3 regions of the Mesorhizobium sp. USDA 4413 genome follow, and region 1 is predicted to be linked to each of the others. Evidence: predicted binding sites of a transcription regulator. Region 1 holds the regulator's gene; each other region holds the start of a gene.
The links. Region 1 encodes PhoB, which activates phosphate uptake and scavenging genes when phosphate is short. Its sites were predicted from a motif close to TGTCATNNANCTGTCAT; they were not measured.
Positions count from the first base shown of each region.

Region 2: the regulator PhoB is predicted to act here: its motif matches at 769-785, upstream of olsB (l-ornithine N(alpha)-acyltransferase).
Region 3: the regulator PhoB is predicted to act here: its motif matches at 1,100-1,116, upstream of ACVMIM_RS18470 (RNA degradosome polyphosphate kinase).

Region 1 covers NZ_JBVPRP010000001.1:198,338-200,599, reverse strand. Annotated here, with positions in the region: gene phoU (phosphate signaling complex protein PhoU) at 1-513, shown strand, start outside; gene phoB (phosphate regulon transcriptional regulator PhoB) at 530-1,219, shown strand; gene ACVMIM_RS00990 (ROK family protein) at 1,388-2,262, opposite strand, start outside.
Region 2 covers NZ_JBVPRP010000001.1:6,532,140-6,534,401, forward strand. Annotated here, with positions in the region: partial or broken gene ACVMIM_RS31745 (hybrid sensor histidine kinase/response regulator) at 1-653, shown strand, start outside; gene olsB (l-ornithine N(alpha)-acyltransferase) at 837-1,724, shown strand; gene ACVMIM_RS31755 (trimeric intracellular cation channel family protein) at 1,814-2,262, opposite strand, start outside.
Region 3 covers NZ_JBVPRP010000001.1:3,783,501-3,785,762, forward strand. Annotated here, with positions in the region: gene ACVMIM_RS18460 (FAD-dependent monooxygenase) at 1-760, opposite strand, end outside; gene ACVMIM_RS18465 (zinc-finger domain-containing protein) at 776-1,021, opposite strand; gene ACVMIM_RS18470 (RNA degradosome polyphosphate kinase) at 1,270-2,262, shown strand, end outside.

The sequences.
Region 1 (2,262 bases):
CGCGCCATCACGCTGATCGCCAAGCGCCAGCCGATGGCGGACGATCTTCGCAACGTGGTCGGCTCGATCCGCATGGCGGGCGACCTCGAGCGCATCGGCGATCTCGCCAAGAACATCGCCAAGCGCGTCGGCTCGGTCGGCGTCAGCGCCGCGCCGCGCGACCTCACCCACTCGATCGATTCCATGGCGCAGATGGTGCTGATCCAGGTGCAGGGCGTGATCCAGGAATATACGGTGGGCGACGCTACGGCGCTGGCCAAGCTTCGCAACGACGACGAACGCATCGACGTCAAATACACATCCGTCTTCCGTGAGCTGTTGACCTACATGATGGAGGATCCGCGCAACATCACCGCTTGCACGCATCTTCTGTTCTGCGCCAAGAATCTGGAGCGCATTGGCGATCATGTGACCAACATCGCCGAGAACGCCTATTATGTGCTGACCGGCACGCAATTGCCCGCCAACCGTCCGAAGCAGGACGAGACGGCAATGTCGGCGCCGGCGGCCTGACGAAAAGGTTACCCCGATGATCGCGCCACGCATCATGGTGGTGGAGGACGAGGAGCCGCTGGGGGTGCTGCTCCGCTACAACCTCGAATCCGAGGGTTACCAAGTCGAAGTGGTGACCCGCGGCGACGAGGCCGAAATCCGCCTTCAGGAAAACGTTCCCGACCTGCTCGTGCTCGACTGGATGGTGCCGGCGGTTTCCGGCATCGAGCTTTGCCGGCGCCTCAGGATGCGGCCCGAGACCGAGCGGCTGCCGATCATCATGCTGACGGCGCGGGGCGAGGAAAGCGACCGCGTGCGCGGCCTTTCGACCGGCGCCGACGACTATCTGGTCAAGCCGTTCTCGACGCCGGAGTTCATGGCGCGCGTCAAGGCGCTGCTGCGCCGCGCCAAGCCGGAGGTGCTGTCCAGCGTGCTCAAGGTCGGCGACATCGTGCTCGACCGCGAATCGCACCGCGTCTACCGCAAGAAGAGCGAGATCAGGCTCGGCCCGACCGAGTTCCGGCTGCTCGAATTCATGATGCGGCATCCCGGCCGCGTGTTCTCGCGCAGCCAGCTGCTCGACAATGTCTGGGGCGAGACGATCTATATCGACGAGCGCACCGTGGACGTCCATGTCGGGCGCCTGCGCAAGGCGGTCAACAACGGCCGCATGCCGGACGTGATACGTACCATTCGGGGGGCGGGCTACGCGATCCGCGAGGACTAGGGATATCCTGATATTCAGGTGATGCCGGCCTGCGAATGGCGGCTTCCTGCGCTTCCGGTAATCACGTATCCAAAAGTACGCTCCGTTCCGGTTCTCGGAATCCACCATTCTCGACTCGGCTTGACCTGAATCTCAGGATATCCCAGCGCTCGCATTTTTCGGTCCTACTTAGGCCACGTTCTTCCCGACGGTGCCGGTTCTTGCCTGGCCTCCCGGCGCGAAAATCTCCTGGTCGACGAAGGTCAGCGCGCGCATGGCGCAGCCTTCGCGGATCAGCGGCAGCTCGTTCGGCTCGGTGTCGAAGGAGATCGATTCGGAGTGCTGGCCGCCGGCGGTCTGGGCGATCGCCTCCCTCAGCGCGGGCTCGATCAGGTCGAAGGCGGCCGCGCTGACGCCGACCATGGCGACGGGCGCCGGGTCGATCAGCGCGAACAGGCTGCCGAGGCCGAAGCCCAGCGCCTCGCCGGCCCGGCGATAGGCCTCGCGCTCGGGGCCGTCCTGTTGCCGGGCCTTCGCGGCAAGCGCGCGCATGTCGGCGTCGCCGACATCCGTCGGCGCGGCATCCTCGCTTATGCCCATGGCGCTGCGCCAGATGGCGTAATTGCCGGCATAGGCCTCGACGCAGCCGCGCCGGCCGCAGCGGCAAAGCGCGCCGCCGGGCCGGTGGATCATGTGCCCGAACTCACCGCCCGAGGAGTGCGTGCCGGTGAACAGCGCACCTTTCAGTACCAGACCCATGCCGATGCCGTGCGACAAGAGGATTGCGATGAAGTCGTCGCGATAGCGTTCAGGATCGCGCCATTGCAGCGCCACCGCCATCATGTTGCAGTCGTTCTCCATTGTGGCGGGGATGCCGAATTCCTTCTCCAGGATGTCGGCAAAGGGGATGTCGGTCAGCGGCGTGATCGGCGACCACAGCATGACGCGTGAATGGGTATCGGTGATGCCCTGAATGCCCATGGCGATGCGGGCGACGCTGCCGACGTCAAGGTCGGGATCATGCAGCCGGCGCCGGACGATCGCCAGGCATTCGCCGATCAGCT
Region 2 (2,262 bases), 6.3 Mb from region 1:
TGATCGACGCCGCGCTCGAAATCGGCGACGGCAGGCTGCTCAAGCGGCTGCGCGACTCGGGCTTTGTCGACTGCGAGGCCATCACCCTGATCGCGCCGACGGACCGCGGCATGCTCGGCGAATTCCGCGCCAGCGGCTACGCCACTTTCCTCGCGAGACCCGTCCGCGGCGAAACCCTGTTGCGGGTGCTGTTGACCAGCCATGGCTCCGCGCTTGTGCAGCCGCGGCCGCAGCCGCGCGAGGCTTCCTCGCGCAAGCGCGACCAGGGCCTGTCGGTGCTGATCGCGGAAGACAATGACATCAACGCCATGCTCGCCCGCGCCACGCTGCTCAAGGCCGGGCATCGCGTCAAGATCGTCGGCAACGGCAAGGCCGCGGTCGATGCCGTTACCGATGCCGGCCTCAAGTTCCGCTTCGATGTGGTGCTGATGGACCTGCATATGCCTGTCATGGACGGGCTCGACGCGATCGCAGCGATCCGTCGCCATGAAGAGTCGCTAGCCATGCCGCCGATCCCGATCATGGTGCTTTCCGCCGATAGTCAGGAAAAGACCCGGCATGCCGTGCTCGCCCACGGCGCCAGCGGTTTCGTGACCAAGCCGCTCGACCCGGACGCGCTCGTCCAGGCGGTCGAGGGCCAGGTCGCCGCCTGAGGAAATTTTTAGCCCTTGAACGCCTTGGCTTGCCTGGCGTTCGCGGCCACAAGATAGCCGGTTGAGCGTATTGCCCAGCCGACAAAGTATTGCCCGGCACGTCGTATCACGGTACTGTCACAATCCTGTTGCACCTACACCGTATCCCCGTGCCAAGAGGGATGGCTCGAAGGAGAATCACTCGTGCATACAGTCGTGCCTGAATGTGACACTCGGCCGAACGCCGGCGGCGCCCTGCTCGCTGCCCGCACCGCCGACGCTGTCGCAAGCGGTGCTCCCTTGGGCCGCATCGGCAATCTCGAAGTGCGGCTCGCCCGCAACGAGGCCGAGATCGCCGCCGCCCAGGAAGTCCGCTATCGGGTATTCTACGACGAGCTTGGCGCGAGGAAGGACCTGTTTCAGGCGCAGGACCGGCGTGACGCCGACCGTTTCGATCCGCTCTGCGATCACCTTCTTGTGTTCGATACCTCCCTTCCCGGTCCCGAGCATCGCCGCATCGTCGGCACCTACCGCTTGCTGAGGCAGGAGATCGCCACGGCCGCCGGCGGCTTCTATTCCGAGGGCGAGTTTGAGCTCACCAAGCTGATCGCGCGGCACCCCGGCCAGCGCTTCCTCGAGCTCGGCCGCTCCTGCGTTCTGCCGGAATACCGCTCCAAGCGCACCATCGAGGCGCTCTGGCAGGGCATCTGGGCTTATATCAACCATTACGGCATCGGCGTGATGACCGGCTGCGCCTCTTTCCATGGCATCGTGCCGGCGGCGCATGCCGAGGCGCTGACCTATCTTGCCCATCATTGCCGCACCGACTCCGCCTGGGATGTTCGCGCGGTCCCGGGGCGCTACTGCTCGATGGATCTGATGCCGATCGAGGCGGTGAACACCAAGGCGGCGATCGCCGCCATGCCGCCGCTGGTCAAGGGCTACCTGCGCGTCGGCGCCCGCATAGGCGACGGCTGCGTCATCGACCACGAATTCTCGACCGTCGACGTCTTCGTCGTCATGCCGGTCAAGGAGATCGGCGCCCGCTACGTCAACTACTATGGCGGTGAAGGGCAGCGCTTCGCGGCATAGCGAATAGCGAATAGCGAATAGCGAATAGAAGAAAGTAGCGGGATCTGTTCCGTTTAACTTCTATTCGCTACTCCCTATTCGCTATTCGCTCACCGGATGTCTTCCGGCTTTCGCCCCGGCCGGCTTTTATAGGCCGGAAACGACCAGCCAAATCTGAGCGCGCCGCCGCGCACCAGGAACGCTGCCGCAAAGCCGAGCAGGCTGGACGCCAGCGCCGGCAGGCCGGCTAGATCGCCAAGCGTGAAGAGGGTAGCGCCGGCAAGGGCGGCCGTGACATAGATTTCGGGCCTGAGCAGCACCGAGGGCTCGCCGGCAAGCAGGTCGCGCAGAATGCCGCCGAAGGTCGCCGTCAGCACGCCCATGACCACCGACACGACGGGAGAGCCGGTGATCGCCAGCCCCTTGGCCGCGCCCATCACCGAGAACGCCGCAAGGCCGATGGCGTCGAGCCAGAGCAGAAGCTTGTAGCGGGATTCGAAGCGGTGGGCGCTGAAGAACACTAGCACCGCGACGACGGCGCAGATCAGCACATAGCCGC
Region 3 (2,262 bases), 3.6 Mb from region 1:
ACCAGCCTTCGGCGATGCGCTCGCCCTTGGTGAAGGCCGCCAGATTGAAGGAGCTGCCCTTGCTCACCGGATAGGCGACCATGTGGAAGCCGGGGTGCAGGAAGATGGTGACGCAATCGGTCGCGCCGATTTGTATAAAGGTCTGGCCGGCGGCGCTTTCCGCCGGGACAGTCGCGCGCCAGGCGAGCTCGCCGGAAAAGCGGCTTGCCACAAAGCCGGCCGTCCGGGCAAGCCCGGCGCGAACCGAGGACCAGACGCCGTCAGCTGCGACCAGCAGGCCGCAAGCGACATCCGTCGCTTTGCCGTCGATCTCGACAGTGGCGGTGACGCCTTGAGGGCCGATGGCGATGTTGGTCACGCGCGCGCCGGTGAAAAGCTCGATGTCGGCCCGTTCCGCCACTGCCGCCATCAGCGCCGCCTGCAGGTCGGCGCGGTGCGCCACAAGATAGGGCGCACCCCAGCGCTTTTCTGCGGCTTCTCCAAGCGGCACGCGCGCAAGCTCGCGCAGGCTCCTTGCGTCCTTTAGCACCACCGCTTGCGGCCGGATCGCCTCGGGCAGCAGGCGACCGAGCACGCCGAGCCGGCGCAGGATGCGGGTTGCGTTGGGAGAAAGCTGGAGACCGGCGCCGGTCGCTTCGAGTTGCCTGGCCTGCTCGAACAATCTTACCGGGAAGCCACGCTCGGCAAAGGCAAGCGCCGCCGTCAGTCCGGCGATGCCAGCCCCGGCGATGACGATTTGCCGGGACCGTGTCTCAGTCATGGTGGCAAAGGACGATCAGGCGGCCTGGTCGACATAGAGGCAGCCGGCCGGCTGCGTTTCCGTCGCCTTCAGCGACTGCGAATAGCGGTAGAGTGTCGAGCAGTAGGGGCAGACCTTCTCGTTGTCGTCGCCCATGTCGAGGAACACATGCGGATGATCGAAAGGCGGGTTGGCGCCCGTGCACATGAATTCCTTGACGCCGATCTCGATAACCGGATGGCCCGCGTCGTTCTGGAAATGGGGAATGCTGCCGCCTGCCATCATCGTCTCCAATTGGGTTCGGCCAGTGGATGTGACCAGCCTGCATCTGGAGCATAACAGGCCAGTTTGCAAGATCGATGAAATCAAACTGTCGCAAAAGCCTGTCAGAGGATAAGTTGAGCCGGTTAAGCGCATAAGGCCGGGCGCGGAGCGATTCCGTGACGATCATGCGTCACAAAGAAGTGCTAGAGCGTCGCCGAACGGCAGTATGCGGCGCGCAGGGACGATTGCGGGCAAGAGCGGAAAACATGAACGAACTGAAGCCGGTGCAGAGCGAGTTCATCACTGTCGAGGCGGCAAGCCCGGAGGGCGGCAATCCCGACCGTTTCGTCAACCGCGAGTTCTCCTGGCTGCAATTCAACCGCCGCGTGCTGGAGGAATCGCTGAACGAGCATCATCCGCTGCTCGAACGCGTCCGCTTCCTGTCGATCTCGGCCGCCAATCTCGACGAGTTCTTCATGGTGCGCGTCGCCGGCCTTGCCGGCCAGGTGCGTGAGGGCATTGCTCTGAAGAGCCCGGACGGCCGCACGCCTGAGCAGCAGCTTGAGCAATTGCTGCGCGAGGTCGAGCGCCTGCAGGAGGACCAGCAGAAGAGCCTCTCGGCGCTGATGACCTTGCTCAACAAGGAAGGCATCGAAAGCATCACCCGCGATGCCCTCACCAAGGATGAGAAGGCCTGGCTGGAAGAGCATTTCCAGGAACAGGTCTTCCCAGTGCTGACGCCGCTGTCGATCGACCCGGCGCATCCGTTCCCGTTCATTCCCAATCTCGGCTTTTCCATCGCGCTGCAACTGCGCCATCGCAAGAACGGCGAGGAGATGAGCGCGCTCTTGCGCCTGCCGGTGGCGCTCAGGCGCTTCATCCGTCTTCCGGACCGCAAGCATCATGTCCGCTTCATCCCACTGGAGGAAGCGGTCGGCATCTATATCGGCAAGCTTTTCCCTGGCTACGAGGTCAAGGGTTCGGGCACGTTCCGCATCATCCGCGACAGCGATATCGAGGTCGAGGAAGAGTCGGAAGATCTCGTGCGCCTGTTCGAGACGGCGCTGAAGCGGCGCCGGCGCGGTTCGGTGATCCGGATCGAATTCGACACGCTGATGCCGGCGGAATTGCGCGATTTCGTCGCCGGCGAGCTCGGTGTCTCGGCGAGCCGCATCAGTGTTCTGACCGGCCCACTCGCGCTCAACCAGATTTCCGAGATCGTCGCCATTCCGCGCGACGACCTGAAGTTCACACCCTAC